One region of the Janthinobacterium sp. 1L-D-8-B-C4 genome, then DNA from elsewhere that is predicted to be linked to it. Evidence: predicted binding sites of a transcription regulator. Region 1 holds the regulator's gene; each other region holds the start of a gene.

Region 1 (7,788 bases):
CGGCTTCCCCGGCGGCGAGCGCCTGATCTCGGGCGACGTCTCGTCGGCCGCCGACCAGGTCGGCCACTTGAACCTGATCCACCCGGGCCGCATCCAGGTGTTTGGCCACCAGGAAATCAATTACTACCAGCGCCTGAAGGTCAATACGCGCACCCACGTGATTGGCGAGCTGATTGCCGGCGGCCCGCCCGCGCTGATCATTGCGCAAGGCCTGGAAACGCCGCCCGACATCCTGGCCATCTGCGACGAGCAGAATATCCCTTTGTTTTCCACGCCGCTGCCAGCTGCCCAAGTGATCGACTTCCTGCGCGTCTACCTGTCGAAAAAGCTGGCGCAGCGCATTATCATGCACGGCGTGTTCATGGACGTGCTAGGCGTGGGCGTGTTGATCACCGGCGACTCGGGCCTGGGAAAGAGCGAGCTTGGGCTGGAGCTGATTTCGCGCAGCCACGGCCTGGTGGCCGACGACGCCGTGGAATTTTCGCGCATCGCGCCCAACATGATCGAAGGGCGCTGCCCGCCGCTGCTGCAGAACCTGCTCGAAGTGCGCGGCCTGGGCCTGCTCGACATCAAGGCCATCTTTGGCGAAACGGCCGTGCGCCGCAAGATGCGCTTGAAACTGATCGTGCACCTGGTGCGCCGCAACGCACTGGAAGAAGAAGTCGAGCGCCTGCCCTTCCTGTTCCCCACCGAAGACGTGCTGGGCCTGCCGGTGCGCAAGGTCGTCATCCCCGTCGCCGCCGGCCGCAATATCGCCGTGCTGCTTGAAGCAGCGGTGCGCAATACCATCTTGCAGCTGCGCGGGATTGATACGCTGCAGGAATTCATGGAGCGGCAACGACTCGCCATGAGTGGCGATTAATGTTGCCAAGGAGTTCGCCCTTGCAAGGGCGAACCGTTACGCAGGCACGAAGCGGTGCTTCGTGAATTCCCTGCTGCACCAATGACTCGCCATGAGCGGCGATTAATGTTGCCAAGGAGGTCACCCTTGCAAGGGCGAACCGTTACGCAGGCACGAAGCGCTGCTTCGTGAATTCCCTGCTGCACCAACGACTCGCCATGAGTGGCGACTGAGGCCGCGGGCAGCCTCCATATTCAATTGCAATAAAATGTAAAGACGATTGCCGCGGCACGCGCAGGCAGTCTTTATTGTATGATCGCGCCTATGCACATCATTCTACTTACCGGCATTTCCGGCTCCGGCAAATCTGTTGCACTCAAGGTGCTGGAGGATACCGGTTTTTACTGTGTCGACAACCTGCCGCCCGCTTTGTTGCCGAGCCTGGTGCAAACCTTGCTCGACGAAGGCACCAACAGGCTCGGCGTGGCGGTCGATGCACGCAGTGCGGAATCGCTGACTAGCCTGCCGCACAATGTGGCACTGCTGCGTGCGCAGGGGCATGACGTCAAGGTGCTGTTTCTGACCGCCACCACGCATTCCCTGGTGGCGCGCTTTTCGGAAACGCGACGCAGTCATCCTTTGTCGCATGAATTGCTTCCAGGCGAGAATCCGGCCAGCCGCCGCACGCTGATCGAATGCATCTCGGAAGAGCGCGAGCGGCTGTCGGCGATACAGCAACTGGGCCATGTGATCGACACCTCGGAGCTGAGCGCCAACAAGCTGCGTGCCTGGATCAAGGATATCGTCGCCTCCGAACGCGCGCCGCTGACCCTGTTCTTCGAATCGTTCGCCTTCAAGCTGGGCGTGCCGCTGGACGCCGACTTCGTGTTTGACGTGCGGGCCCTGCCCAATCCGTATTACGACCTGGCGCTGCGCCCGCTCGATGGCCGCGACGCGCCGGTGATCGCTTTTCTCGATGCCCAGCCCAGCGCCCTGGAACTGTTTGCCGATATCCGCAATTTCGTGGAAAAGTGGCTGCCGTCGTTCAAGTCCGACAACCGCAGCTATCTGACGGTGGCGCTCGGCTGCACCGGTGGCCAGCACCGTTCGGTATATATGGCGGAACACCTGGCGCAGTATTTTGCCGACCGCGAACGGGTCGTGCTGCGCCACCGCGAGCGTAGCTGAGCCGGAAAAATGGGCGCAAAAAAGGGCGCGAAGTAAACACAGCGCGCCCTTAGTTGATCACAACAATCCGGAGCGGCAGGCCTAGACGGCGGCGGCTTCTTCAGGAGTGTTGTCTGGCAGATGCTTGATCGCCTCTTTACCGTGCCCTTGCACTTTGGTTTTGTACTTCATCACTTGCCGGTCCAGCTTGTCGATCAGGCTGTCGATCGCGGCATACAGGTCTTGCGCCAGGCTTTCCACGTAGACGGTCTTGCCGCTCAGTCGCAGATTCACTTCGGCCTTCTGGCGTTTTTCTTTCTCTTTGAGGTTGTCGACGGTCAGAATCACGGCGATATCGATAACGTGATCGAAATGGCGTTTCACGCGCTCCAGTTTGGTTTGTACGTATTCACGGATGGCTGGTGTCACTTCGAGATGATGTCCGCTGATGGTGAGATTCATACACACTCCTAAAGATGATCGGGTTCGTGCGGTGGCCATCGTTCCGGCCCGCAGAGGAACCGAAAAAAACTACAAAGACTTACGCAGACTCACTGGCGGAATTTTCAACGCTTCCCGGTATTTGGCAACAGTACGTCGCGCAATCACCATGCCTTGTTCCCCCAGCATGTCCGCAATCTTACTGTCGGATAAAGGATTTTTAGGGTTCTCTGCTCCTGTCAATTGCACGATCAAGGCACGTATCGCCGTCGATGACGCCTCCCCTCCTGCTTCGGTGGCGACGTGGCTGCCAAAGAAATACTTCAACTCAAACATTCCATGCGGGGTCAGCATGTACTTTTGGGTTGTTACCCGCGAGATAGTACTCTCGTGTAAACCCAGTGTATCAGCTATTTCGCGAAGCACAAGTGGCCGCATGGCAACTGCGCCATGCGAGAAAAAATCCTTTTGCCGTTCCACTATCGCCTGCGCCACGCGCAGGATGGTGTCGAAGCGCTGGCGCATGTTCTTGATCAGCCACTTGGCTTCCTGCAACTGCGCGCCCATGCCGCCCTCGCCCTTGCCTTGCTTGAGCAGGTTGGCGTACATGGCGTTCACGCGCAGGCGCGGCATCACGTCATTGTTGAGCGACACCTGCCAGCCATTGCGGGCCCGCTTGACCACCACGTCCGGCACCACGTAATCGGACACGTCGGACGCAAACACGGCGCCCGGGTGCGGGTTGCACAAGCGAATCACGGTCTGCGCTTCGCGCAAGTCTTCATCGTCGCAATCGAGGGCTTTTTTCAGCTTGTTGAAGTCGCGCTGGGCAAACCAGGCCAGGTGTTTTTCAACGATGGTCAAGGCCATGCGGCGCGTCACCAGCGCCACCTGCGGCAGGCGTTTGATCTGCAGCGCCAGGCATTCGGACGCATTGCGCGCACCCACGCCGGGCGGATCGAAACTTTGCAGCAGCGACAAGGCGGTGCGCAGTTCGTCGGCGTCGACTTCCAGTTCCTCGGGCAGGCGCGCCAGGATATCGTCAAGCGATTCCTCCAGGTAGCCATTGTCGTCGAGCGCATCGATGATCAGTTCGACCAGCGCGCGGTCGCGCAGTTCCAGCACGGTCACGCGCATCTGCTCCATCAGGTGTTCGCGCAAGGTGCAATGATGGGCTTCCAGTTGCGGGCGGGAATCCTCATCGTCGGGCGCCTTGCCGCGGCTGGCCTCGTTCCAGTCGCTGTCGCCGCCTTCGGGCGCGGCCGTGCTCTCGCCGCCTTCACCATCGAACGTTTCCGCTTCGGCCGCCGGCGCCGGCGCTTCCTGGCCAGGCGGCGCAGGCGGCGCTTCGCCTGGCGCAGCAGTCGAACTCAGGGCACCATCGGACAGCAGGCGCAAGGAACGGTCGAGCGGATCGTCGAGACGCTCCAGCAAGGGATTATCGGTCAGCAATTGCTCCAGCTCCTGGTGCAATTCCAGCGTGGACAATTGCAACAGGCGTATCGATTGCTGTAATTGCGGCGTCAGTGCCAGGTGCTGCGAGGTGCGCAGCTGCAGTGATTGTTTCATCGGCTTACATGCGGAAATGTTCGCCCAGATACACGCGGCGCACCGACTCGTTGGCGATGATGTCGTCGGGCCGGCCTGATGCCAGCACCGAGCCCTGGTTGATGATGTAGGCTCGGTCGCAGATGCCCAGCGTTTCGCGCACGTTGTGGTCGGTGATCAGCACGCCGATATTGCGTTCTTTCAAAAACCGCACGATGCGCTGGATTTCGATCACGGCGATCGGATCGACGCCGGCGAACGGCTCGTCGAGCAGCACGAAACGCGGGTCGGTGGCCAGCGCGCGCGCGATTTCCACGCGGCGCCGTTCGCCGCCCGACAGCGACAGCGCCTGGTTTTCGCGCAGCTTTTCAATCTGCAAGTCGGCCAGCAATTTGTCGAGGCGCTCCTCGATCTCGGCCTTTTTCAAAGGGCGGCCGTCGACGGTCTGGATTTCCAGCACGGCGCGGATATTGTCTTCCACCGTCAGCTTGCGAAACACCGACGCTTCCTGCGGCAGGTAGGACAGGCCCATCTGCGCGCGGCGGTGGATCGGCAGGCTGGAAATATCGACGCCGCTGATATCGATGGTGCCGCCGTCGGATGGCACCAGGCCGACGATCATGTAGAACGAGGTGGTCTTGCCGGCGCCGTTCGGACCCAGCAGGCCCACCACTTCGCCGCATTCGACCTGCAGCGACACATCATGCACGACCTGCCGCTTGCCATAGGTTTTCTGCAGTCCCCGCACGATCAGGGTGCTGCCGCAACGTTCATTCTTGTTCATTATTTTTTCCCTGGCGCGGGCGCGGCGGGCGTTTTGTCTGCCGCCGGTTTGTTCTTCGGCTGGATCACCATGCGCACGCTGCCGGCGCCGGGGGCGCTGGTGCCGCTGTCGCTGTTTTCCATATTGAATAATTCATTGCGGCTGTCATACGAAATGAAGGCGCCATTGGCCACGTCGGTCGGCTTGGTGCCTTGCAGGCGCGTCAGCTTGGCCCTGGAAAACAGTTTCACGACTTCGGTCTTGTTGTTGTATTCCACCCGTTCCGCTTCGCCTTCGACCCACAGGTCGCCTTCGCCGTCGCGCTTCTGGCGGAAAGTGGCCAGCTTGCCCGCTTCGCCCCAGAAGGTGATGAACTGGTAGCCCTGCGGATCTTCCGTGATCAGGGCGCGCCCCGCCTTCATGGTCAGCGTGCCTTTCACCAGCACCACGTCGCCGGTCAGGGTGCGGGTCTGCTTGATGTCGTCGACCTGGCCGCGCTGGGCGGTGATGACGGCTTCTTTTTCGGAATCGGCCTTTTCGGCATGGGCAGCGCCCATCACGGCCAGGGAAAACAGGCTGAGCAGCAAGATTTTTTTCATTTGATAGTGTCCTTTTATTTATTTGGCCGGCACGGCTTTGCGCGGCGGAATCACGATGCGCACCGAGCTCGGCACTTCCACCACGCTGGAGGCATTATTGGCCTTCAGGCCCACGCCGGTCACATGCGAACGCCCCGACAGCAGGTCGACCGGCACGGCCGACTCCATCCGCTCTTCATCGGGGAAAATCGTCAGCGCCTCGGTTTTCAGCGTCATGTTCTGCGTTGTCGGACTGGCCACGCGGTCGATCACGACCTTGCGCGACAGTTGCAAACGCGTATTGCCCTGGTCGATATGCGCCAGTTCGGCCGTCATGTTCAAGGGCGGCACGCCCGGGCTGATCTTGCGCACGAAAGGCTGGTCGATATCGGAAGAGTCATCGGCCGGGTAATGCGTGAGCTTGGCGCCGGAAACGATATAGCTGGGCTTGCCCTGCAAGTCCATGCGCACCAGGCTGAAATTGGTGACGAAATAATCGGGCTCGTCCAATTTTTTGCCGGCACTGACGTCCTGGCTGCTCTTGTTCATCACTTCGAGCAGCCAGAAGCTGCCGAACGCCACCGCAACGGCGCCCAGCACGGTAAAAATCATGCGCCAGCGATGGGCGCCTTCTGGCTTACGCATAGTGTTTCACTCTCAAAAAAAACGTCCGCCGCCCACAGGCAGCACAGCGGGCATCAGATGACCTTGGCCTGCGTCAGGTCATGAATATGCAAGGCGCCGACCAGTTTGCCGTCAAGGTCGACCACCAGCATCTGGTTGATGCGGTGCTGTTCCATCACGGCCACCGCGTCGACGGCCAGGCGTTCGGGCGCGATGCTGCGCGGCTGGGCATGCATCACGTCGCGGATCGCCACTTGCGTGAAATCCTGCACGCGCTCGAACATGCGGCGCAAGTCGCCATCGGTAAATACGCCCACCGGGCGATCTTCGGCATCGACCACGGCCGTCATGCCCATGCCCTTTTTCGTCATTTCTTCGAGCGCCTGCAGCAGCGAGGCGTCCGCCGGCACTTTCGGCACCCGCTCGCCGCTGCGCATCACGTCATGCACATGCGTGAGCAGGCGGCGGCCCAGGGCGCCACCGGGATGCGAACGGGCAAAGTCTTCTTCCTTGAAGCCGCGCAAGTCCAGCAGCGCGACGGCCAGCGCATCACCGAGCGCCAGGGTGACGGTGGTGCTGGCGGTCGGCGCCAGGTTCAGCGGACACGCTTCTTTTTCCACCGAAACATCAAGGTGAACGTCGGCCAGTTGCGCCAGGCTCGATTGCGGCTTGCCGGTCATGGCGATCAGCACGCCGCCCATGCGCTTGACGACCGGCATGATGGCCATCAGTTCGGCCGATTCGCCCGAGTACGAGATGGCGATGAAAGCGTCATCCGAAGTGACCATGCCCAGGTCGCCATGGGCCGCTTCGGCCGGATGCACGAACATGGCCGGCGTGCCGGTCGAGGCCAGGGTGGCGGCGATCTTGCGCGCGATATGGCCGGACTTGCCGATGCCCGAGACCACCACGCGGCCCTTGCATTCGAGCAGCAGGGCTACGGCGCGGCCCACGCTGTCGTCGGTGGCCAGGCGCGCGTGCAGCGCAACGATGGCGTCGGCCTCGATCTGCAAGGTGGTGCGGGCCAATGTCACGGCGCGCTCGCTTGTCGCTTTCATGTCACTTCGATCAAAAGCTTTCTGCATTGTTTTTTCATGGGTTACACTCATCCCCAAAGTATAAACGAATTAGGAAAGCAAAAAACTTGCCAGTCACAACAAACAACGATTTCCACTGATCACCCCGGGCAACCCATGTTTTCCTCGCTAGAATTAACCCTGATGTTACTCGGCAGCGCCGTGCTTGGCGTGGTTGCTTTCAGAATGTTGCACCTGCCTCCCATGCTCGGCTACCTGGCGGTCGGCATCGTCATCGGCCCCCATGCGCTGGGCCTGGCTGCCGAAAATGAAGCGAGCCATACGCTGGCCGAATTCGGCGTCGTCTTCCTGATGTTTTCCATCGGGCTCGAGTTTTCCCTTCCCAAGTTTCTTGCCATGCGGCGCATCGTCTTCGGCCTTGGCATGGCGCAGGTGGTCACCACCATCGTCGCCACCGTCGTCTTCGGCTGGTTCGTCGGGCGCTATCTGTCGGCCTATTTTCACCTCAGCTGGCAGGCCGCGTTTGCCCTCGGCGGCGCGCTGGCCATGTCGTCGACCGCCATCGTGTCAAAAATGCTGACAGAACGGCTGGAGCTTGAAAGCGAGCACGGCCGCAAGATCATCGGCATTTTGCTGTTCCAGGACCTGGCCGTGGTACCGCTCCTGATCCTGATCCCGGCGCTGACCAAGGACTCCGAGAACCTGGCCGAAACGCTGGCCTGGGCCGGCGCCAAGGCGGTGGTGGTGCTGATCCTGCTGCTGTTCCTGGGGCAAAAAATGGTGCGCGGC
Region 2 (7,788 bases), on a different contig from region 1:
GCGGCGCCAGCAGCGCACGCATCATGGCGGCCGACGGCGCGGGATGGTCTTCCAGCGGCGTGCCGGCGATCGGCACGAACGGCACCACGAAAGGGTACACGCCGGCCGCGATCAGCCGCTCGCAGCAGCGCAGGATCGCCTCGGGCGTATCGCCCAGGCCGGCCAGGATGTAGGTGCTGACCTGGCCCCGGCCAAACACTTCCACCGCACGGGCGAACGCGTCGAAATAGCGCTCCAGCGGCACGCTGGCCTTGCCCGGCATGATGCGGGCCCGCACTGCCGGCGTGACCGCTTCCAGGTGCATGCCCAGCGCGTCGATGCCGGCGTCGCGCATGCGCGCGAACCAGGCGTCGTCGTCCGGTGGTTCGCACTGGCCCTGGATCGGCAGGGCCACCGCCGACTTGACGGCGAACGCGCTCTCGCACAGGATGGCGGCGCCACGGTCGGTGGCGTTCGGCGTGCCGGTAGTCATCACCATGTGCTTCACATTGTCCAGCAACACGGCCGCGCGGGCCACTTCGGCCAGCTGCTCCGGGGTCTTGCGCAGGATGGTGCGTCGGGCCGCCAGCGACTGCCCGATCGAACAGAACTGGCACGACTTGCGCCGGCTCTCATATCGGATGCAGCTTTGCAGCACGGTGGTGGCCAGCACGTCCTTGCCATGCAGCGTGGCGATCTGCGAGTACGGCACGCCGTCGAGCGTCTGCATCTTGTAAAAGCGCGGCTGGCGCGGAAACGCGATGATGCCCACCGTGCGTCCATCGCGCAGGATGGCGCTGCGCCCGTCGGCGCCGGGCGCGGCCGCCAGGTAAGGCGAATTGAAGGCGCCGCTGGTGTGCACCGGGATCATGACGGTGGTGCCGTCGACGATCACCGCCTTGTGGTCGGACGGACCGGCGCCACCGCGCCGGCTGGGCGCGCCCTGGCCGGGGTCGGCCAGACGCATGCCCAGCGACTGCAGTTCGGTGATCAGCTGCTGGGCCGGCAGATCGGCATTGAAGGTATTCATGCGGATGGCTCCCTCGGTGTGGTTGGATGTAAAACGTGATCGGCGGCGGCATGCATCGGGGTGGCGGCGCGGTCATCGATCATCAGGCTCAGTAATTCAGGACGCGCGTAATGGCCGACCGAGTCCATCATCCGCTTGCGCTTGGTGATCAGCGCCATGTCGAGGTCGGCAATCACGATGCCCTCCCCGGCCCGCAGCGGTTCGGCCAGCAGTACGCCTTCCGGCGAGACGATGGTGGTGCAGCAGCCGCCGCGCAGCGCTTTTTGCACGGACGGTTCCGGCGTGATGGCCGTGATCTGCTGGTCGGTCAGCCAGCCGGTGGCGTTGACCACGAAGCAGGCCGATTCGAGCGCGTGGTGGCGTATCGTCACTTCCATCTGGTCGGCGAAAATCTGGCCAACCATGGAACCGGGGAATTGCGCGCAGTGGATCTGCTCGTGCTGCGCCATCAGCGCGTAGCGCGCCAGCGGGTTGTAGTGTTCCCAGCAGGCCAGCGCGCCGAGCCGGCCGACGGCGGTATCGACCACCTTCAGCCCGCTGGCGTCGCCCTGCCCCCAGATCATGCGCTCGTGATAGGTCGGCGTGATCTTGCGGCGCTTGAGCACCAGCTCGCCGTTGGCATCGAACACCAGCTGGGTGTTGTACAGGCTGCCATGGTCGCGCTCGTTCACGCCCAGCACCACCACCACGCCGTGTTCGCGCGCGGCGCCCGCCACCGCATCGGTGACCGGCCCCGGCACGGTCGGCGCGCGCTGGTACAGCAGCAGGTGCTCGGCGCCGGCCTGGAACGGCGGGCGCACGAACGAAAAGTACGGGTAGTACGGCACGAACGTCTCGGGGAACACCACCAGTTCGGCGCCCTGCCGCGCCGCGTCGGCGATCGCCTGCAGCACCTTGCCTAGCGTGCCGTCGGCGCTGTCGAGATCCGGCGCGATCTGCACCGCCGCCGCCCTTACCATTTTCCTGGTCGTCGTCATGGCCGCCCGCTCCGCTTACACGGTCCAGGTGTCGATGATGACCGCGTTGGCGCGCAGGTGCAGCAGCTTGATGTCCAGCACGTCCTGCGGCGCGATGGCGCGGATGCCCTCGATCAGCGACGGCTCGCCATGGCCGTACAGCGCCTGCAGCGCGAAGCGGCAGGCATACACCTTGCCGCCCTCGGCCATGAACTTCACCAGCTGGTTGTTGTGGTTCATATGGCCCGGGAACGCTTCGTCACCCAGGGTCGGAAAGCCGCGCTGCAGGCCCAGCGTGACACCCGGACCGTACAGCAGCACCGACGTCTCGTAGCCCTTGCGCAGCAGGCGCGTGGCCTGCAGCAGGTTGACGAAACCGATCGATCCTTCGAAGGCCACGGTGTGGAAGGTGACCAGCGCCTTCTCTCCGGGCAGGGCTTTCACGTCTTCAAAAACCTTCTCTTCGTAGTCAACAAAATAGTCGCCCTTGGCGTGTGGCTTGTGGTCGATGGCTGGCATGGTGATCTCTCTTCTGGTTGGTTGAGGTGGCGCTGGCGCGGCACCAAAGGCGTCGCGTTGCACCCGGAATGCATGCATGCGCCATGCCATGGCGAGCCTGTTTATACGCCATTTGACTGGATCGAAATCCAGTCAAATGGCGATTTGCGGCAGCGTTCCACAGCGACGCCGCACACCCTTTGCTGCGCCATGTTTCACGCCGAAAAACCGGCTCCATTCAAACCATGCAGTCAATCGGCGGAAGCCAATTTCTCCTGCGCCAAACGGGGCGCATCAAAAACGGGCGCGCCGCGCGCCGGCTGCCTCACGCTGGTGCGCGGCGCCGCACGGCGAACGGGCGCGCAGCTGCGTTTGCCCGTGCAGGAGCCAATATCAGGAGAGGCCGGACCCGGCATGAAATCTGCATACAATCGCCTACCCCACCTGGATATTGACTGGATCGATCATGCCGAAAAACGCCGCCGCATGGCTGCCCAAACTGAAGAAGGGCCAAGGCCCCGTTTATTTGCTGATCGCCGACGCCATCGGCGCCGACATCGCCATCGGCCGCCTGGTGGCGGAGCAACGCCTGCCGGCCCAGCGCGCCCTGGCCGGGGCGCTGGGGATCGACTTCACCACCGTGGCGCGCGCCTACGCCGAGGCGCACAAGCGCGGGCTGGTCGACTCCACCGTCGGCCGTGGCACTTTTGTGTGCGGCAAACGCGCGCTGGCGATCCCGCGCGCGGTGGCGGCGCGGCCGCAGGTCGATCTGTCGATGAACATGCCGCCGGAACCCTTCACACCGGAGCTGCTGGCACTGATGCGCGCCAGCCTGGCCGACATCGGCGCCGACATGCCCGCCCTGCTGCGCTACCAGGATTTTGGCGGCTCGGCGGCGGACCGCGAGGCCGGCGCGCTATGGCTGCGGCGGCGCGGCCTGGCGATCGTGCCGCAGCGCCTGCTGGTGGTGCCCGGCGCACAGGCGGCGTTGCTGGCGATCCTCTGCACGATCGCGCCGCCCGGTTCCGTCGTGTGCTGCGAGGCGCTCACCTACCCCGGCCTGCGCGCGCTGGCCGGCCTGTTGAACCTGCGGCTGGTGGGTTTGCCGATGGACGGCGAAGGCATCGACGCGCTGGCGTTTGCGGCGGCCTGCGCGCAGTACGCCCCGCGCGCGCTGTATTGCAATCCCACGCTGCTCAATCCGACCACCGCCACCATGTCGGCGCAGCGGCGCCAGGCGCTGGTGCAGGTGGCGCGCAATTACAGCGTGGCTATCATCGAAGACGACGCCTATGGTTTCCTGCCGCGCAGCGGGCCGCCGCCGCTGGCCGCCAGCGGCCCTGACATCACCTATTATGTGGCGGGGCTGGCCAAGTGCCTGGGCGCCGGCCTGCGCCTGGCGTATGTGGCCGCGCCGGACGACGCCAGCGCCGCGCGGGTGGCCGCCGCCCTGCGCGCCACCGCCGTGATGGCCGCGCCGTTCACGGCGGCGCTGGCCACGCGCTGGATCAGGGACGGCATCGCCGACCTCGCGCTCAACGCGATCCGCAAGGAATCAATGGCCCGGCAACGGCTGGCCGCGCGCATCCTGCCGCCAGGCAGCTACCTGGCGCATCCCGAGGGTTTCCATCTGTGGATCAAATTGCCGCCGCAGTGGGACCGCCTGGCGCTGACCGCGCATCTGCGCGCCACCGGCATCGGCGTGGTGCCGAGCGACGCCTTTGCCGTCGACGGCGCGGCGCCGCAGGCGATCCGGGTCTGCATCGGCGGCATTGCCAGCCAGCAGGAGATCGGCCAGGCGCTGCAGCGCATCGCCGACGCGCTGAAGCACCCGCCGCTGGCGCAGCCGGCGGTGTTGTAACCGTACCCGGCATGCAAACAGCGCAGGATAAAACCATCGCGCGCGCAGGTTTGTTATTATAAAGAAATGAAAAAACTCCTCCTCCTGATTTGCCTGCCGCTGCTGCTGGCTGCCTGCGGCGCGTTTTCCAGCGCCTTGACCGACGAAGACGTGGCCCGCTATATCAAGGCCTACGATAATTTTTCGATCGCGGCGCCGGAACTTGAAAAGCTCAAGAGCGAGAATCAATCGATGTCGCTGCTGACGTGCGGGCCCTGTCTGTCACGCCTGGAAAAGGCGGTGCAGGATGCCGGCTACAAGGACATGAAGACCTTTGTCGCCTTTGATATCAGGATGCATATCACGCTCAGGGCGTGGGCTTACGTGGAAATTACCAAGCTGGCCGGGCAATCGGGCCAGGCGGTGGCGGCCGAGGATTTCTGCAAGATCAAGGAAAATATCGCGAAGTCAAAAGATGCCGAGGAGATGCGGGTGGTTTGCACACGCCTGAAGTCCTATACCAGCTTCCTCGACCGGGCCGGGGCGTTTGCGGTGAAGCTGGCGGAAAAATTGCTCAAGGACGGCGACATCGAGGTGGTCGCCAAGCATATCGATGCGATCAGCAAGGCCCTCTCGAACGACAAGTTGCCATCGGAATTTCGCCACAGCAGTGGTGGCGGCTTTGACGACTAGTTTGTGGCCGTGACGGCGCTTGCCGTGTGAAACAACTATCAAGCTGGACCCAGCGGAAAACTGCGGCGTACCTCTCCTGTAAAGGCTGCCGCGAGCTATCAACCGCCGGATGAAGCCATTGCAGCGAAGCCCGCGCAGAAGAAAGGACTCCTTTGACGCAGAGCGTAATTTTTATCAGTGACAGTGCTGAACCCGAGTTTGAACGAATCATAGGCAAAGGTTTGGACGAGTTCAATGAACAGATAGCGGGCCGCAGTGACCGACGGCCTCTGTGCGTGATCCTGAGGGATTCCATCACCAATGAAGTGTTGGGGGGAGCTGTTGGCAGGACTTCTCTCGGGCTGGCGTTTCTGGATCTGTTTCACCTGCCGGCTTCCCTGCGTGGTTCCGGATTGGGAACGAAGATTCTTGACGCCTTCGAAGAAGAGGCACGCCAGCGCGGCTGCAGTTCGGCGGTGCTCTACACCATCAGCTTCCAGGCGCCCGGCTTTTATGAAAAAAATGGATGGACGAGCTTTGGTGAAATAAGCTCGGAACGGGAAGGTATCAGCCGGGTATTCATGACCAAGAAACTGCAGCATGCAAGGTGACCGCTTTGCGCCCAGGCTGTGTAAAGACGTCAAGGACGCTTTGACACAAAAGTTGCTTTGAAGTTTGCAAACCATCACTCAGTGATTTTTTTAGGGTTACCATGAGCATAGCGATCAAGTCTTATACAGCCCCAGTTGCGGCGTACGCTCCTGTCCGAGATAAATTGTCCTCCAAAAATTCTGACAGTACTTCCGCACTGCCCTCCAATTCGAACGCAGCCGTAACTTCATCCATATCCGACGCTGCACGGGCGCTTTACAGCTCAAGTAGCGCGGATGAGCCACAGGCTCAAATATCCGATACGAATTTAAAAAACGCATACGCCAAGGGACAGCGTGATGTTTATGATTTTGGACAAATTATTGCAGGCGGGAACTACAATAAAGAGGACCTGCTCCCCAAAACTGCCGATGCCGGGCGCTTGGCATTGGGTCAGAAATCATTAGACTACGCTATCGGCCTGTCTCAGATTCCAAGCAAAAATGTTCCGAACCCATTTGGCGGAATGGCACGGAACGATCTGAGCGTGATTGTTTACGGTGATAATGATGCCTATACGGAGGCCGAGCGATATGCCGCTTATGCTGAACTGAGCAAGCAGGATGAAACATACTTTTCTCAGTTGTACGCCAAAGTGACGAATGGAGGCGACAATCGTCAGATATTCAAGGGCATTATGGACTATTTCGATGAACTGCCTCCTGTGGAGAAAGCGGCTTATCGTGAAGGCTTTAGAGACAGTATCGACAGTCTTTCTCAAGAGCAGACAGCACAGTGGGGGCCGCTTGCTCTTATAAAACAAGCTGCTGGTGGCAACGACACGCAGTTATCCCAAAGCGTTACTGACGAGGCGCATGCTCGTCACAAGACATTACAGTCAGTTCTGGAGAAGGCGTTTGAGCTTGCCAAGGTTAAAATATCATATCAGGCGCGGTAAGGTTCTGACCAGCACCGCTTCGCGGGCCGGCTTTGGCCGCCTTTTCAAAAACTGTGGCGCACGCCGAGATTGATCGCGCGGTTGCCGCTGCCGCCTTCGATGGCGCTGCCCACCGTGTAGCCGGCGCCGTTGCGATTGCGTATCGACGCCAATACGCCGTACAGGTCGGTACGCCTGGATAGCGCAAGGCGGTAGCCGGCCGCCAGCTGCTGCGCATCCTGGTTGAGCGCCGTCTTGTCGTTTTTGCGGATATACGACGCCAGCCAGGTGCCCGCCCCCTGCGGCACGGTCAGCCCCAGCAATACCACATCGCTGTCGGTGCTCGACACCGGCGCCATCGCCGCGCCGAACGGGTTGTTCAGGTTGCGCGCCAGCGCTCTGTTCAGGCCCTGGTCCACGCCGTAGGCAAAATGCGCCTTGAACGAGCATGGTGGAGGTGCGGCGTTTCGCCCAAGATGGCGGTCGACAGCAGCGCCGTAAACAGCGGCGTGAAGTTGACGAAAAACGAGCCGACGCCCGCTCCGGCCAAGCGCACGCCCCAGCAGCGAAAGGCGATAATGGCGGGGAAAATCGCCACATAGGCCAGCGCGGCCACCAGGGCCCAGCTCCATTGCACCACGATAGAGCCCAGCGCCTGCTCGCCCAGCGCGAACGCGCCCGACCACAGTACGCCGAAGCCCGCCTGCGCCAGCAGGAAGCCGGCCCAGTCGGTGCACAGCGCGGCCGGTTCGGTAGTGTGTATCAGCAGCCAGCTGTAGAACGACCAGGCGATACTGGCCAATATCATGAACAGGTCGCCCGCGACCAGCCGCAGCTCGAGCACATGGCCCCACTCGCCGCGGGCCAGCACCACCAGCACGCCGGCGATCGACAGGACAGCACCGGCCAGCTGGCGCGCGCTGATACGCACGCCGAAGAACAGCCGGCCGCTGAGCATCATCCACACCGGCAGGCTTGATGCCACCAGCGTCACATTGATGGGCGTGAAGCTTTGCAGCGCCATGTACTGCAAGGCGTTGAACATGCCGATGCCAAGCAGGCCCAGCAAAGAAAACCGGCGCCAGTGCGGCCACATGGCTGAATCGCGCGCCAAGACCGGGCCGGCCAGCGCCAGCAGGATCAGGCAGGCGATGCTCCAGCGCAGCAGGTTGAGCAACACCGGCGGCACCATGTCGTGCACCAGCCGGCCGACGATGGCGTTGCTGGCCCACAGCAAAGGGGGCAAGGTCAGCAGAAAAACGGTATGTAGTGTGAGTGGATTGGT
Region 3 (7,788 bases), on a different contig from region 1:
GGCACGCGGTGGCGGCCCGACGAGATGACGAGAATCGCCTGGTCGCCCTGCTCTATCCAGGGTTTCAGCTTGGCCAGGCTGGCTTCGGTGAGCAGGCTGCGCGCGACAGACGGCACCGACACGCAAGCAAGATACAGGTCGATAAAAACATCGTCGGGCTGGCGCAACCCTTCTTCATCGAGCCGCGCGCCATCGCTGCCCGCATAGAGGTTTTCCATCTCGCGATTCGAGACGCGCAGATGGCGCAGCAAACCAGCATCCTGCAAGCGCTTGAAAGGCAGCGTTTCCATCATATCGGTGCGCACGCGGGCAATCCCTTCCGCGCCCTTGCCCGCGCCAAAACCGAGCTTGCGGCGCGACACCAGCAAGGCCGCCGCCAGCACGCTTTCATTGATGATGCGCACCGAGACCGTGGCCTTGGAAATACCGTCGAGGGTCACGCGCGAGGCGTCAGGCTGGCGCGCGCGCCTGGCCTGGGTCTCGATATGGATGTTCTGCTTCAGCGACACCCCCTGGTACTGTTTGACGAATTCAAACAGCGGCGCCTCGCCCAACCCGTACTGGAACACCGGCTCATGCTGCGACAGCACCTCGACGCCGATAAAGCGCCCGGCCGGGTCGATCGCCACCAGCAGGTTGACCGGCACGCCCGAAAAGCCGGGGATGGGCGCCAGGTCGACCGACTCGAACACATAGCCGGCCAGCGTGCTGCCACCATCACCCTGGCGGAACAGGGGCCATACCGGCAATTCGGCATCGCGTTCGCCAACCGTCAATGGTGCGGGAAAGCGCTGCGCCAGTTCGGCCTGCGTCATCACGCCGGCGTGGGCGGACGAGGCGCCGAGCAGCAGCGCCAGCATGCCGGCGGCCAGGCACAGCACGAGCGTTATCGCGCGCCGGCAGCGCGCCATGGTATGCATCATGATCTCCAGTATGTGGTCAGGCAGGCGTAAAAAAAGCCGACGGCCGCAGCCGTCAGCTAAAACCGTGTCCGGGCGAACGGGGAGAAGACGCCCGCATGGTTCCGGACCCAGGTGGCAACAAACTAAGTAGCTGCTTTCGAAGGATGCTGCAGTTGCGCCAGCTCTTCGTCGGTGAACAGGCGCGAGCGGGTCAGGAAACGCCGGCCGGTGCCGTTATCGAGCGAGAACATGCCGCCATTGCCATTGACTACGTCGATGATCAGCTGCGTATGTTCCCAGTAGGCGAACTGCTCGATGCCCATGTAGAACGGCGTGCCGTCCAGGTTGCCAAGGTAGACGTCGGTGTCCGACAGATTGAACTCGCCGGCCGCGTAGCACATCGGCGCGCTGCCGTCGCAGCAGCCGCCCGACTGGAAAAACATCAGCGGTCCATGCTTGCCACGCAAGGTGGCCAGCATGTCGAGCGCGGCTGGCGTGGCCGTCACGCGTTCCATGGTCATGATGACTCCTTAGAAGAAACCCAGCGCGTTCGGGCTGTACGACACCAGCAGGTTTTTCGTCTGCTGGTAATGGTCCAGCATCATCTTGTGGTTTTCACGGCCGATGCCCGACTGCTTGTAGCCGCCGAACGCGGCGTGGGCCGGATACAGGTGGTAGCAATTGGTCCAGACGCGGCCGGCCTGGATGGCGCGGCCGACACGGAAGGCGCGCGAACCGTCGCGCGTCCAGAGACCGGCGCCCAGGCCATACAAGGTGTCGTTGGCGATGCGCAGCGCGTCGGCTTCGTCCTTGAAGGTGGTGACCGAGACCACCGGCCCGAAGATCTCTTCCTGGAAGATGCGCATGCTGTTGTCGCCCTTGAATACGGTAGGACGCACGTAATAGCCCTGCTCCAGGTCGCCGCCCTGGGTATTGCGCTCGCCGCCGGCCAGGATTTCGGCGCCTTCCTGCTTGCCGATGTCGATATACGAGAGGATTTTTTCCAGCTGCTCCTGCGACGCCTGAGCCCCAAGCATGGTGGACGCATCGAGCGGATTGCCCTGCTTGATCTTCGCCACGCGCTCCAAAGCGCGGGCGATGAAGGCTTCGTAGATCGATTCCTGGATCAGCACGCGCGACGGGCAGGTGCACACCTCGCCCTGGTTCAGCGCGAACATGGCAAAGCCTTCCAGGCATTTGTCGAAGAAAGCGTCGTCGGCGTCCATCACATCGGCAAAGAAGATGTTCGGCGACTTGCCACCCAATTCGAGCGTGACGGGGATCAGGTTTTGCGCCGCGTACTGCATGATCAAGCGCCCGGTGCCGGTCTCGCCGGTGAAGGCGATCTTTGCGATGCGTTTATTGGACGCCAGCGGCTTGCCCGCTTCCAGGCCATAGCCGTTGACGATATTCAGGACGCCCGGCGGCAGCAGGTCGCCGATCAGTTCGATCAGGACCATGATGGACGCCGGCGTCTGTTCGGCCGGTTTAAGGACCACGCAATTGCCGGCGGCCAGGGCCGGCGCCAGCTTCCACACCGCCATCAAAATCGGGAAATTCCACGGGATGATCTGGCCCACCACGCCCAGCGGTTCATGGAAGTGATACGCATAGGTTTCGGAGTCGATCTGCGCAACCGAGCCTTCCTGGGCGCGGATGCAGCCGGCAAAGTAGCGGAAATGGTCGATCGCCAGCGGAATATCGGCGGCCGTGGTTTCGCGGATCGGCTTGCCGTTGTCGATGGTCTCAGCAGTGGCGATCAGGGCCAGGTTCGCTTCCATGCGGTCGGCGATCTTGTTGAGGATATTGGCGCGCTCGGTTTGCGAAGTCTTGCCCCACGCTTCCTTGGCGGCGTGGGCGGCGTCCAGCGCCAGCTCGACGTCTTCGGCTGTGGAACGGGCCACTTCGCAAAAAACCTGGCCGGTGATCGGCGTGATATTGCCGAAGTATTCGCCTTTGACGGGAGCGACGAATTTGCCGCCGATATAGTTGTCATAGCGTTGTTTGAAGGGATTGGCTACGCCCAGTTTGCTGATGTCTGCCAGATTCATGTCGTCCTCTTTCTCGTTGGTCTTAGCTTCGATGAAGCCGCCGCGAGGCGGCCCTTGGGGATGTGTCAGGTGGTCCTGATCTTTTGTTTTGCAAATGCCGTGCCAGCAGCCAGACAGCGTCTATCGGTACGTAAAGCCCGGGATGCTGCGTCAAACGGGATCAGTCAGGCGCGCCAGCTGTTCCGTTTCTGAACAAGGGAACAGCCCTCGCCGCAAGCCACCATGATGGTGGACGCGATGGCATACCGATTGCTACCTGGTGATGGACGCAATCAGCGCATAACCAGAACGGAGACCATCATGACCCCACGCATTCCCACCACCACCAACGCCCGGCGCCTGCGCACCTTGCGGCTGGCCGCCGGCGGCCTCGCCTGCATGCTGGCGGCCGCAGCCGTCTGGGCGCACGGCAATATGACACCGCAGGCGGTCGACACATCCACACTGCCACAATTGGGCGCCGAGTGGCGCACGGAAAACCCGTATCGGAACAATGCGGAAGCGATACGAATCGGCAATTCTGCCTTTACCCAGAACTGCGCCCGCTGCCATGGGCTCGAAGCGGTCTCTGGCGGCATGGCGCCGGACTTGCGCAAGCTCGACAATGACTGCGCGGCATTGCAAGATGCCAAGAAAAAAGACGGTTGCGCGCAGGAGATCGACCAATATGTGCTCGATACGGTGCGCCACGGCCGCTCGCGCAATGGCGCCGTCTACATGCCGCCGTTCGAGGGCGTGTTCAGTCAGGAAGCGATCTGGGCGGTAAAGGCGTATCTGGAAACGCGGCGCGAAGTGCCTTTGTAAGGCCGCCCCATCCATCACCGGGAGGCGCTGCCGTGGCAGCGCCTTTTTTCATGCTGCGTCAGCCAGGTACTTTGGCCCAAGCCAGGCACCAGCCCGGCGCCGCAATCTGCTTGCGGCCGAACATGGCGCAACCCGCCCAGGCGTCGTCCTTTTTCCCCTGGAAGAAAGAACAGTTGGCACAGTGCTGGGCCGGCTTGTGCTGCGGGTATTTTTTGGTATCGACCTTGCCCGTATCGTGGCGGTAGCCGAGCGCCCTGGCCTGGTCGCTGTCCTCGTCGACTTTCGGCGCGCTCGATTGTGCGCCGGCAAGCGAGGCTGCGCCCATGCCGCCGACGGCGAGCAATTGGCAAAGAAAATGGCGGCGTGGTGCTTGATGCATGGTGGTCTCCTGTTGTCGTTATCAAGAAGGCGCAAATGGCCTCGCTACATCCATCAGCAACCCTTGTGCCAGCAGGCGCCTGCCACGGGCAGCGACATCAGACTGTGACAAAACAGCACAGCACCACCTCGCCAACTGTGGCAGGACGGCGCACACGCTGCCATCCACAGCGTGAAAAAAGCCTGGCACGCATGTTGCTCAATTACCCATGGCGACCACGTCGCACCACCATAAAAACCAGCAAGGGAGACCACCATGCAGCCACAATTTCCACGTCCAATCGCTTTCGCCATCCTCGCCCTGATCGCCGGCGCCGCCACAGCGGTCGACACCAGGGTCACCTGGGACGATATCGCCAACGCCGACAAGGGCACGTCCGATGTGCTCAGCTACGGCCTGGGCCTGAAAGCGCAGCGCCACAGCCTGGCGAAAAAAATCAACACGAAAAACGTCGACCAGATCGTGCCCGCCTGGACCTTCTCGTTCGGCGGTGAAAAGCAGCGCGGCCAGGAGGCGCAGGCGCTGGTGCATGACGGCATCATCTATGTGACAGCCTCGTATTCGCGCATCTACGCACTCGACGCGAAGACCGGCAAGCAGCTGTGGGCCTATGAGCACCGGCTGCCCGACGATATCCGCCCCTGCTGCGACGTGGTCAACCGCGGCCCGGCCATTTATGGCGACAAGGTGTATTTCGGCACGCTCGACGCGCGCATGATTGCGCTCAACAAGAACACCGGCAAGGTGATGTGGAACGAAAAGTTCGGCGACCAGAAACTCGGCTACACGATGACGGGCGCGCCATTCGTGATCCGCGAAAAAGGCGGCCGCGTGCTGCTGATTCACGGTAACTCGGGCGATGAATTCGGCGCCCAGGGCTGGCTGTTCGCGCGCGATCCGGACACCGGCGCGGAAGTATGGGCGCGCCCGCTGGTCGAAGGCCATGTCGGCCGCACCGACGGCAAACCGGGCACGCCAACCGGCGACGCCAAGGCGCCCAGCTGGCCGCGCGACAAGGACGGCAAGCTGCGCGAATCATGGGAACACGGCGGCGGCGCGCCGTGGCAGACGGCGTCGTTCGACCCGGAGACCAATACCATCGTCATCGGCGCCGGCAATCCCGCGCCATGGAATACCTGGGAGCGGACCAAGGAAGGCGACGACCCGCGCAACTGGGACAGCCTGTTCACCTCGGGCCAGGCCTATGTCGATGCCAGCACGGGCGAGCTGAAAGGCTTTTACCAGCACACGCCGAACGACGCCTGGGATTTTTCGGGCAATAACTCGGTGGTGCTGTTCGACTACAAGGACGCCAAGACCGGCAAGCTGATCAAGGCGTCCGCCCACGCCGACCGCAATGGCTATTTCTATGTAACCGACCGCACGAAACTGGCCCTGGGCGCCGGCTATCCGAACAAACCGACTTCGCTGATCAACGCCTGGCCTTTCGTCGACGGCATCAACTGGGCCACCAGCATCGACCTGAAAACCGGCCGGCCGGTGGAAAACGGCAAGCGCCCGCCGCTGCCGGAAGCGGGCGCCGACAAGGGCAAGGCCGTCTTCGTGTCGCCACCATTTTTGGGCGGCACCAACTGGATGCCGATGTCGTATTCGCCCGACACCGGCCTGTTCTACATCCCGGCCAACCACTGGGGCATGGATTACTGGACCGAGCAGATACACTACAAGGCCGGTTCGGCCTACCTGGGCCAGGGCTTTCGCATCAAGCGCCTGTATGAAGACCATATCGGCACCCTGCGCGCCATCGATCCGAAGACCGGCAAGATCGTCTGGGAAAACAAGGAAAAATTCCCGCTGTGGGGCGGCACCCTGACCACCGCCGGCGGCCTCTTGATTACCGGCACCTCGGACGGCTTCGTCAAGGCCTTCGACGCCAAGACCGGCAAGGAATTGTGGAAGTACCAGACCGGCTCCGGCGTGGTGTCGGTACCCGTCACGTGGGAACAGGATGGCGAGCAGTATATCGGCCTGTCGAGCGGCTATGGCGGCGCGGTGCCGCTGTGGGGCGGCGACATGGCCGAGCTGACCAAGCAGGTGACACAGGGCGGCAGCTACTGGGTGTTCAAGCTGCCGAAGGCGCCTTCAAACAAGGTGACAAAGGTCGCGAGCAAATGAGGACCGCGCCGGTCCGCCTGGCGGCGACCGCTGGACTGCTGTCCACCCTGCTGTGCTGGGCCTTGTGCCTGGCGCCGCAGTCCGCCTTCGCGCAGATCCTCAACGGCGAAGCCGCAGCCGAGGTCACCATCATCAATGGCTGCCACCTGTGGCCGTATGCGCAATGCGCCAACGCCGACCTGCGCGGCGCCAACCTGGTCGGCAAGGACCTGCACGGCGCCGACTTTCGCGGCGCGCGCCTGATACGCGCCAACCTGCGCAGCGCCAACCTGGCTGGCGCACTGCTCGATGGCGCCGACCTGACCGGGGCCATGGCCTATTCGCTCAATGCACCGGGCGCCTCGTTCAGGCACGCCATCCTGGCCGGCGCCAACCTGGAAACGAGCCGGCTGATGCGGGCCGACATGGACGGCGCCGACCTGCGCGGCGCCAGCCTGGAAGCGGCACGCCTGAACCTGGCCAGCCTGGTGGGCGCCAGCCTGGTCGACGCCGACTTGCAGGAAGCGAAATTCTGGGGCTCGAACCTGAAGAACGCCAACCTGAAGCGCGCCATCCTGCGCTTTACCATTTTCCCCGACGCCAACCTGGAGGGTTGCACCGGCTGCCCGCCAGGCTGGTAATACCGGAGCCCGCCATGCATCGTCTGTTATTGCTGCTGTTATTTTCCCCGCTGGCCGCACATGCCAGCGAAACAAATCCATCGCGCGGCGACCCTGCCGCCATCGCCCTCGGCGCCACCGTGTTCCAGGCCAATTGCGCGCGCTGCCATGGCGCCGGGGCAACCCAGCCGTCGGCCGAAGCGCCGGATTTGCGCCGCCTGAACGCCTTTTGCCAGCAATTGAAAGACAGCGCACTGCAGGCACGCTGCCTGCAGGATGTCGACAGCTACTTTATGATGGCGGTCAACACCGGCAAAATTCGCGCCGGAATTGTCTACATGCCGCCATGGCGCGATGTGCTGACGGCACAGGAAATCTGGGCCGTGCGCAGCTTTGTCGAAAGCCGCCCGCCTGCCGCGCCACGGCTCAAGACCAGCGTCGACATCGACCACGCCGCACAGTAGCCGCACCTCACTGGAGAGTTCATGAAGCAGTACCGATTCCGTTTGAACGCCGTCGCCGCCCTGTTCGCGCTGGGCGGCCCCGCCGCCGTGCTGGCGGCCGAGGCCGAGCCGTCAACCTTGCCGATTGCCGATGTGGTGGTGGTCAGCGCCACCCGCGTCGGCCACCCGAGTTTCGACCTGCCGGCCGCCATCGACGTCATCGACAGCGCGCGCATCCAGGACGGCCAGATCCGCGTGAATGCCTCCGAAGCGCTGGCTGCCGTGCCGGGCCTGGTGGTGCAGAACCGCCAGAACTATGCGCAGGACCTGCAGATTTCGTCGCGCGGTTTCGGCGCCCGCTCGGCTTTCGGCGTGCGTGGCGTGCGCCTGATCAGCGACGGCATCCCGGCCAGCATGCCGGACGGCCAGGGCCAGGCGGCTACCTTCAACCTGGATACGGCCGAACGCATCGAA
Region 4 (7,788 bases), on a different contig from region 1:
GCGCGCAGCAGCAGCATTTGCAAGAGGCTCATGCGTTCGTGCGGCGGCATTTCGAAGGCGCGGAACTCCACCAGTCCCAGGCGGCCGGTCGGGCCATCGGGCGAATACAGTTTGTCGATGGAAAACTCGGAACGGTGCGTATTGCCGGTCAAATCGACCAGCATATTGCGCAGCAGGCGGTCGACCATCCACGGCTTGTCGCCCGGGTGCATGTTTGGCAGCACCTGGTCCATCTGCTGGAAGGCGATCGCCAGCTCGTACAGATTGTCGTCGCGCGCTTCATCGACGCGCGGTGCCTGGCTGGTCGGCCCGATAAAGGTACCCGAGAACAGGTACGACAGGGCCGGATGCACCTGCCAGTAGGTGATCAGGCTTTTCAGCAGGTCGGGCCGGCGCAGCATCGGGCTGTCTTCGGCGGTGGCGCCGCCCAGGGTGGCGTGGTTGCCGCCGCCGGTTCCGGTATGGCGGCCGTCAAGCATGAATTTTTCGGTGCCCAGGCGGGTCAGGCGCGCTTCCTGGTACAGGGTCGACATGTTGTAGACCAGCTCATTCCAGCTGGCCGCCGGATGAATGTTCACTTCGATCACGCCAGGGTCGGGCGTGACGCTGAGCAGCTTGATGCGCGGGTCGCGCGGCGGCGCATAGCCCTCGAGGCGCAGCTTGAGTTTGAGCTTGGCGGCGGTGTTTTCCACGGCCGACACCAGCGCCAGGTAGTCCTCAATGCGCTTCAATGGCGGCATGAAGACGTGCAGGCGGCCGGCGCGCACTTCCACGCACAGCGCCGTGTGGATCACCTCGCGCGCGGCCGGGTCCTGCGGCGTGCGCGCCCTGGCGGCGCTCTCGGCCTTGCCGGCAGCGAGGCCCAGCACGGGGCGCTTGTCCTTTTTCGCGGTTGGCAGCGCGCCGCGCGGGGCGAACGGGTCGACATCGAATTCCAGGTCCGCCTCGCGCTCTTCCGGCAGCACCCACGGCAGGGTGGCCAGCGGCAGGCGCAGGCCCATCGGCGAGTCGCCTTCGATCAGATACAGGTGCTCGCGCCGCAGCGGCCAGGCCGAGGTGCGCCAGTTGGTGCCCAGCATGACAGCAGGATCGTGGTCCGCCGCTTTCAACGGCAGCACATAGCCGGCCACCTGGCCCAGTCCCCGTTCCAGCAGGCGCGCCAGGCGGCGCCGCTCTTCGGGGGCTTTCAGGTCGGCTTGCAGTGGATCGATGTTGCGCGGCAGGGCCTGTTCGCGTTGCGCTTGCAGCAGCACGTCCTCGTAGGCGGCAATCGGGCTGTTGGCGGGCAGCCGCAGGTTTTTGGCCAGTTCGGTGATAAAGCTGGCCGCCTCGTCGCTGCCATAGCCGTCGTTGACGTGATCGTCCGAAAACAGGGACGCGTCGAACCACATCGGCTGGCCGTCGACGCGCCAGAAGATATTGAGCGCCCAGCGCGGCAGCGGCTCGCCCGGATACCACTTGCCCTGGCCGTAGTGCAGCATGCCGCCCGGCGCAAAGTGGTTTTTCAGCCGGTGCATCAGATTGCCGGCCAGCTCGCGTTTCTCGTCGCCGTGGGCCAGCGTGTTCCACTGCGCGCCATCCATGTCGTCGATCGACACAAAAGTCGGCTCGCCGCCCTGGGTCAGGCGCACGTCCTGGCGTTTCAGGTCGGCGTCGACCTGCTGGCCCAGCTGGTCGATCTTCTGCCAGTCCGCTTCCGAATACGGTTTGGTCACGCGCGGGTCTTCGTGGATGCGGGTCACCGTCATCTCATGGAAGAACGTCACTTCGGCCTGGTCGGTATAGCCGCTGACCGGCGCCGCCGACGACGGCATGGCGGTGCAGGCGAGCGGAATATGGCCCTCGCTGGCCAGCATGCCGGACGTGGGGTCCAGGCCGATCCAGCCGGCGCCGGGGATATACACCTCGGTCCAGGCATGCAGGTCGGTAAAATCTTCGGCCGCGCCGCTGGGGCCGTCCAGCGCCTCCTGGTCGGCGCGCAGCTGGATCAGGTAGCCCGACACGAAACGCGCCGCCAGCCCCAGTTCGCGCAGGATCTGCACCAGCAGCCAGCCGGTATCGCGGCACGAACCGGAGCGTTTCTCCAGCGTGTCTTCGGGCGCCTGCACGCCCGGCTCCATGCGCAGCAGGTAGGCGATATCCTGTTGCAGGCGCTGGTTGATGGCGACCAGGAAGTCGTTCGTCAGCATCGGCTGCGCCAGCAGGGCGGCGCGCGCCGCCGCCACCCATTCGGTCTGCAGCGGCCCGGCCGGCTCCGTCACCAGGTAGGGGCTCAGTTCGGCCGCCAGCTGCTCCGGGTAAGCGAACGGGAACTTTTCGGCATATTTTTCAACGAAGAAATCGAAGGGGTTGATGACCGTCATGTCGGCCACCAGGTCGACCGTGAAGTCGAGCACGTCGGTTTTTTCCTGGAATACAAAACGGCCGATGTAATTGCCGTAAGGGTCTTGCTGCCAGTTGATGAAATGGTCCTGCGGCTGCACCGTCAGCGAGTACGACAGGATCGGCGTGCGTGCATGGGGGGCAGGGCGCAGGCGCACTTCGTGTGGCGACAGATTGACCAGGCGGTCGTAGCGGTAACTGGTCTTGTGGTGCAGCGCGATACGGATAGCCATGCGGAATGCCTTTTCGATGTGGGCGCGGCCGAAGCCGGCGCGATAAGCTTGAGTAAGTTAAGTAAGCATGATTCATACCTGAATTTCAAGCCTAACACGCCGCGCACCGCAGGCATGTTTCTTGATAACACAGTCAGTGTAAGATGGTTTGTTCCTTGAACACCTCTGCAACGCACCACGCCGATGTCCTGCATTCCTGCGGCGCACCATGGTGGTGCAAGCGACCCTGATATTGAAAGCGATTCCTCCATGTGGCTGCGCACTGCCTGCAAGCTCGGCTTCACCCTTGACAGCGATACCCCGTTCATCTTCATGTTGCGTGCGCACAGCGGCGCCCGGCAATGGGTGGCGCGCGAGTCCTATACGCTCACGCCGAGCGTGCCGGTGACGCAATTTGCCGATATGTACGGCAACCTGTGCCAGCGCCTGGTGGCGCCGGCCGGTGAGTTTGCGATCGAGACCTCGGCCGATGTATTGACCGACGAGGCAATCGATGTGGCGTCCGGCGCGCCGTTCGATGCGGTGCAACAGCTGCCGGACGCGGTGCTGGTCTTTCTGCTGTCAAGCCGCTATTGCGAAGCCGAGCAGTTTTCGACCATGGCGGGCGAAATCGTCGCCGGCGTGGCGCCAGGGTACGATCAGGTGGCCGCCATCTGCGACTGGATCCGGCGCGAGGTGCGCTTCGACCCCGACACGGTGTACGGCCAGATGACGGCTACCGAGGTCAACTTGCGGCGCGAAGGCGTGTGCCGCGACCTGGCGCATCTGGGCATCGCGCTATGCCGCAGCCTGTGCATTCCGGCGCGCATGGTGGTGGGTTACCTGCACGGCCTGGAACCGATGGACCTGCATGCCTGGTTCGAAGCCTGGGTCGGCGGGCGCTGGTACACCTTCGACGCCACGCAGCAGACAGCACGCGGCGGCCGGGTCACGCTGGGCATGGGGCGCGACGCGGCCGATGTGGCGATCTTCAACCAGTTTGGACCGGCGTTGCCACCGCATCGGATGCAGGTAACGGTGCAGCTGCTGGCGGCGCCGGAGTAAACAAGTGCTTGATGCCGGTCTTCTTGTACGAAGCGACCACCTTGTGCACGAAGGTCAGCTTCTCCAGCACGGGCGTGCTGAGCTTGAACGGATACGAGTCCGGCGTGCCGATACTGCGATTGAGGCTGTTGAGCACGTAGGTCAGCGAGAACCAGTCTGACAGGGTGTCGTCAAACGTGTCGACCCTGGTAGGCAGGGTCACGCCATCGAGCGCCGGCTCGTCTGCCTTGGCGGGCTTGAGCGAGAGCCCGCACGCATGCGCCGTTTCCAGGGTATCGATCATGTGCAGGTAGTGGGCCCAGGTTTCGGCCCAGTCTTCCCACGGGTGCGAACTGGCATAACTGCTGACGAAATGCTGGTCCCAGTCGGCGACAGGGCCTTCGTTGTAATGGCGCTGCAAGGCTTCCCCGTAATCGGCGCGCTCGTCGCCGAACAGCTCACGGAAGCCGTCTATCCACTGGCTGTCGACCACCAGCCGGTCGAAATAATAATGTCCGCTTTCATGGCGGAAGTGTCCCAGCAAGGTGCGGTAGCGCTCGTGCATCTGTTCGCGCGTGCGTTCGCGCTCGGCCGGATCGGCTTCGGCGATATTCAGGGTGATCAGGCCGTTGTCGTGGCCGGTCATCACGCACTGGTCCGTCACGCCGTCTTCCAGGAACTGAAACGCCAGTCCGGTTTCCGGCGCATCGTCTTTCGAGGCCGGTGTCAGGTTCAGCGCAGCCAGCGAGAACAGCAGCCGGCGCTTGGCCGTTTCCAGGCGCGACCACAGCACGAGGTTTTTCTCTGATGACAGCGACGGAATCACCGTCGTGAACTGGCAAGATTCGCACAGCTCGTGCGGATCGTCGGCCGGGATCATCCAGTTGCAGACGTTATGCTCCACATAATTGCCGCACTGTTTGTACAGCTTGCCTTCGTCCCTGCTGTTCAGACTGCGCCACAGGCGATCGTCTGCCGGCTCGTAGCTGTTGATGGTACGCAGCGTGGGCTCATAGCCCAGCATGCTGTCGCAGTTCGAGCATAAGGTATTTTCAAAAAACACCTGGTTGGAACATTTATCGCAATGAAACGTTTTCATGGGTGCCGGTAAGATGGGTTGTGGTTGTCGTGTTCGCAATCTACCAGCAAACCGGGCGCCGCGATGCCTGTGTAGGACAATCACTCGCTATCGTGCGCGGCTGCAAAAACTGTCTGTTTCCGGACACCCCTGTCCGAAGCCGGGCAAATCAAGGCCGCTGGCTGGCCGCTAGCTTCGGCGCCAACACCTTGATTTGATTGATTTTTCCTTCTGCGGTAACGTGTGGCACGAAGATTGCAAAAGAGACCGTATTCGCCACTTGCCCACGCCTCACAATGGATCTCGCCCTCGACCCCGCCATCATCCAACGCCGCCAGCGCCACAAGGCACTGGTTATTGCCACGCTGCTGGGTACGCTGTGCCTGGCCGGATGGGGCATCAACCGGGTGGTCGGTCCCAGCGTGGATGCGTCCGGCCTGATGCTGGCGCAAGTGCGGGTGGGAAATATCGCCAACACCATCAACGCCTCGGGCATCGTGATTCCGGTGCATGAGGAACTGGTATCGAGTCCGATCCAGACCCATGTGGCCAAGGTGCATGCCAAACTGGGCCAGCAGGTGCGCGCCGGCGAATTGCTGCTGGAACTCGACGATCGCGCCGTGGTGCTGGCCATCGACAGCATCCGGGAGCAGCTGGCGCAGCAGGAAAACCGCATCGCCGCGCTGACGCTGGAACTGTCGCAGAAGCGCAAGCAGACGGCCAGCGCGATCGAACTGCTGCAGCTCGACCTGGAGGCGGCGCGCGTACGGCTGGTCCGCTCGCAAACCCTGCGCAAGGCGGGCGGCGTGTCGGCCGAGGATTTGCTGACGGCCGAGCTGAACGTGCGGCGCATCGAGATCCAGCTGCGCCAGCAGCGCGAACAGATCGACGACAATCAGCGCGTCACCTCGATCAATATCGAAGGCGCGCGGCTGCAAAAGAACATCCTGCAAAAGCAGCTGGCGCAACAGCAGCAGCTGTTCGAGCAGACCCGCGTGCGCGCGCCGTTTGCCGGCATGCTGACGCAGCTGATGGCCGAGGAGGGCGCCAGCGTCGGCAACGGCCAGCTGGTGGCCAAAGTTTCTGAATTGAACAACTACAAGGTCGAGGCCTCGCTGTCCGACTTTCATGCGCGCGCGCTCGGCGCCGGCCAGGCGGTGCTGGTGGAGCAGGGCAACGTCAAGCTGGCCGGCCGGGTGCAAACCATCTTGCCGGAGATCCAGAACGGCACCGTCAAGCTGCTGGTGACGCTGGCCGAGCCGAATCACGCCATGCTGCGCAACAAGCTGCGGGTCGAAGTCAATATCGTCACCGAGCAAAAAACCAATACGCTGCTGGCCGATGCCGGCCCGGCTTTCAACGGCCGTGGCCCGCAAGACATTTTCGTGGTGCGCGACGGCGTGGCTCGCAAGCGCACGCTCAATATCGGCGCCAGCGATGGCAGGAGCGTCGAAATATTGTCCGGCGCGCGCGCTGGCGAGCGCCTCATCATTTCAGATACCAGCCGCTACAAGGACCGCGACAGCGTCCGCGTGGCCGAATAACCCGAATAACCCGAATAAACGATAACAAGAAAGGTGCAACATGATCCGCCTGGAAAAAGTCAGCAAGACCTACCGCACCGACAAGGTAGAAACGCTGGCCCTGAAAGACATCGACCTGCATGTGGCGAAAGCCGAATTCGTCTGCATCATGGGCCCCAGCGGCTGCGGCAAAAGCACGCTGCTCAACCTGATCGGCCTGCTCGACCATCCGGGCAGCGGCGCGATCACGGTGGGTGGCGCGCCGGTGGCCGCGTACAAGGACAAATACGTGGCCAGGCTGCGCAACAACACCTTCGGCTTCATCTTCCAGAGCTTTCATCTGATTAATGACTTGCGCGTGATCGACAATGTCGAGCTGCCACTGCTGTACCGCGACATGTCGGCCAAGAAGCGCCAGCGGCTGGCGCGCGAGGCGCTGGAAAAAGTCGGCCTGGGGGCGCGCATGGACCATTATCCGAACCAGTTGTCGGGCGGCCAGCAGCAGCGGGTGGCGATCGCCCGCGCCATCGTCGGCCAGCCGCTGGTGTTGCTGGCCGACGAGCCGACCGGCAACCTCGACAGCAAGATGGGCCAGGAGGTGATGGACATCCTGCTCAAGCTGAACAGTGAGGGCACCACCGTCGTGATGGTCACCCACAACGAGCAGGAAGCGCGGCTGGCCGGGCGCGTGGTGCGCGTGTTCGACGGCCAATTGGTCGCCTGAAAGGAGACGGCATGTTCAGAAATTATATGCTGACGGCGTGGAAGGTTTTTCTGCGCCGCAAGATGTTCACGGCCATCAACCTGCTGTGCATCGTGCTCACGCTGGTGGTGCTGATGGTGGTCGCGGCCCTGCTGCAAAACACGTTTTACCCGACCGGCGTGGAAGGCAAGAGCGCGCGTTTCGTGCAGATGGTGATGGTGGAATCGAGCCATACCGACAAGGGCGGGCGCCGCCGCGGCACGCTGGGCTACAAGATGATCGCGCAATACTTGAAGCCCCTCAAGGGCGTCGAAGCCGTGTCGGTGTTCAGCTTTCCGCAAGCGGTGTCGGTGTACCAGGCCGATCGCGTCAGCGACCGCCAACTGCGCCTGACCGACGCCGAATACTGGAAGATCCTCGATTTTGCGCTGGTTTCCGGGCGCACGCTCAATGCCGACGATGTCGAGCAGGGCCGCATGGTGGCGGTGATCAATCAATCGACCGCGCGCCAGCTGTTTCCGGGCCAGACGTACCTGAACCAGAAATTCAACGCCAACGGACAGGTCTTCAGCGTGGTCGGCGTGGTGCAGGACGAGATGCACATCAACGCCTATGCCGACATCTGGGCGCCGCTGACCAGCGCGCCGTCGAGCGACTACAAAGATAAATTGTTCGGCATGTTCAGCACCATGATCCTGGCCTACAAGGCCGAGGATTTGCCGGCCATCAAGCGCCAGATCGTCGCGGTGGCCAAAACCGTGCAATACCCTGATCCCAACAAGTTCAACGTCACGCGCTTCTGGGGCGACTCCAAACTGCAGCTGTTCGCCCGTACTTTGCTCAGCG

The links. Region 1 encodes sigma-54, which starts transcription at its own class of promoters, with help from an activator protein. Its sites were predicted from a motif close to TGGCANGNAANCTGCTTT; they were not measured.
Region 2: AC0Z42_RS05375 (MSMEG_0572/Sll0783 family nitrogen starvation response protein) is a predicted target of sigma-54. The motif match lies at 2,556-2,573, and genes of this name have one in related genera.
Region 3: pedF (cytochrome c-550 PedF) is a predicted target of sigma-54. The motif match lies at 3,192-3,209, and genes of this name have one in related genera.
Region 4: AC0Z42_RS05290 (transglutaminase family protein) is a predicted target of sigma-54. The motif match lies at 2,678-2,695, and genes of this name have one in related genera.

Annotation. Positions count from the first base shown of each region.
Region 1 covers NZ_JBXAVX010000016.1:81,047-88,834, reverse strand. The annotation lists gene hprK (HPr(Ser) kinase/phosphatase) at 1-862, shown strand, start outside; gene rapZ (RNase adapter RapZ) at 1,166-2,029, shown strand; gene hpf (ribosome hibernation-promoting factor, HPF/YfiA family) at 2,111-2,470, opposite strand; gene AC0Z42_RS23890 (RNA polymerase factor sigma-54) at 2,540-4,018, opposite strand; gene lptB (LPS export ABC transporter ATP-binding protein) at 4,023-4,781, opposite strand; gene lptA (lipopolysaccharide transport periplasmic protein LptA) at 4,781-5,359, opposite strand; gene lptC (LPS export ABC transporter periplasmic protein LptC) at 5,378-5,983, opposite strand; gene AC0Z42_RS23870 (KpsF/GutQ family sugar-phosphate isomerase) at 6,037-7,047, opposite strand; gene AC0Z42_RS23865 (monovalent cation:proton antiporter family protein) at 7,156-7,788, shown strand, end outside.
Region 2 covers NZ_JBXAVX010000002.1:482,244-490,031, reverse strand. The annotation lists gene AC0Z42_RS05385 (MSMEG_0568 family radical SAM protein) at 1-1,009, opposite strand, end outside; gene AC0Z42_RS05380 (Nit6803 family nitrilase) at 1,006-1,986, opposite strand; gene AC0Z42_RS05375 (MSMEG_0572/Sll0783 family nitrogen starvation response protein) at 2,002-2,484, opposite strand; gene AC0Z42_RS05370 (aminotransferase-like domain-containing protein) at 2,930-4,324, shown strand; gene AC0Z42_RS05365 (hypothetical protein) at 4,391-4,996, shown strand; gene AC0Z42_RS05360 (GNAT family N-acetyltransferase) at 5,149-5,586, shown strand; gene AC0Z42_RS05355 (hypothetical protein) at 5,688-6,524, shown strand; gene AC0Z42_RS05350 (porin) at 6,569-6,922, opposite strand; gene AC0Z42_RS05345 (DMT family transporter) at 6,907-7,788, opposite strand, start outside.
Region 3 covers NZ_JBXAVX010000029.1:8,633-16,420, reverse strand. The annotation lists gene AC0Z42_RS29365 (4Fe-4S binding protein) at 1-923, opposite strand, end outside; gene AC0Z42_RS29360 (DUF779 domain-containing protein) at 1,046-1,423, opposite strand; gene adh (aldehyde dehydrogenase) at 1,433-2,953, opposite strand; gene pedF (cytochrome c-550 PedF) at 3,254-3,757, shown strand; gene AC0Z42_RS29345 (high-potential iron-sulfur protein) at 3,816-4,136, opposite strand; gene AC0Z42_RS29340 (methanol/ethanol family PQQ-dependent dehydrogenase) at 4,392-6,272, shown strand; gene AC0Z42_RS29335 (pentapeptide repeat-containing protein) at 6,269-6,892, shown strand; gene AC0Z42_RS29330 (c-type cytochrome) at 6,907-7,335, shown strand; gene AC0Z42_RS29325 (TonB-dependent receptor family protein) at 7,357-7,788, shown strand, end outside.
Region 4 covers NZ_JBXAVX010000002.1:468,209-475,996, forward strand. The annotation lists gene AC0Z42_RS05290 (transglutaminase family protein) at 1-2,615, opposite strand, end outside; gene AC0Z42_RS05295 (transglutaminase-like domain-containing protein) at 2,865-3,659, shown strand; gene AC0Z42_RS05300 (zinc-binding metallopeptidase family protein) at 3,586-4,737, opposite strand; gene AC0Z42_RS05305 (efflux RND transporter periplasmic adaptor subunit) at 5,013-6,260, shown strand; gene AC0Z42_RS05310 (ABC transporter ATP-binding protein) at 6,301-6,963, shown strand; gene AC0Z42_RS05315 (ABC transporter permease) at 6,975-7,788, shown strand, end outside.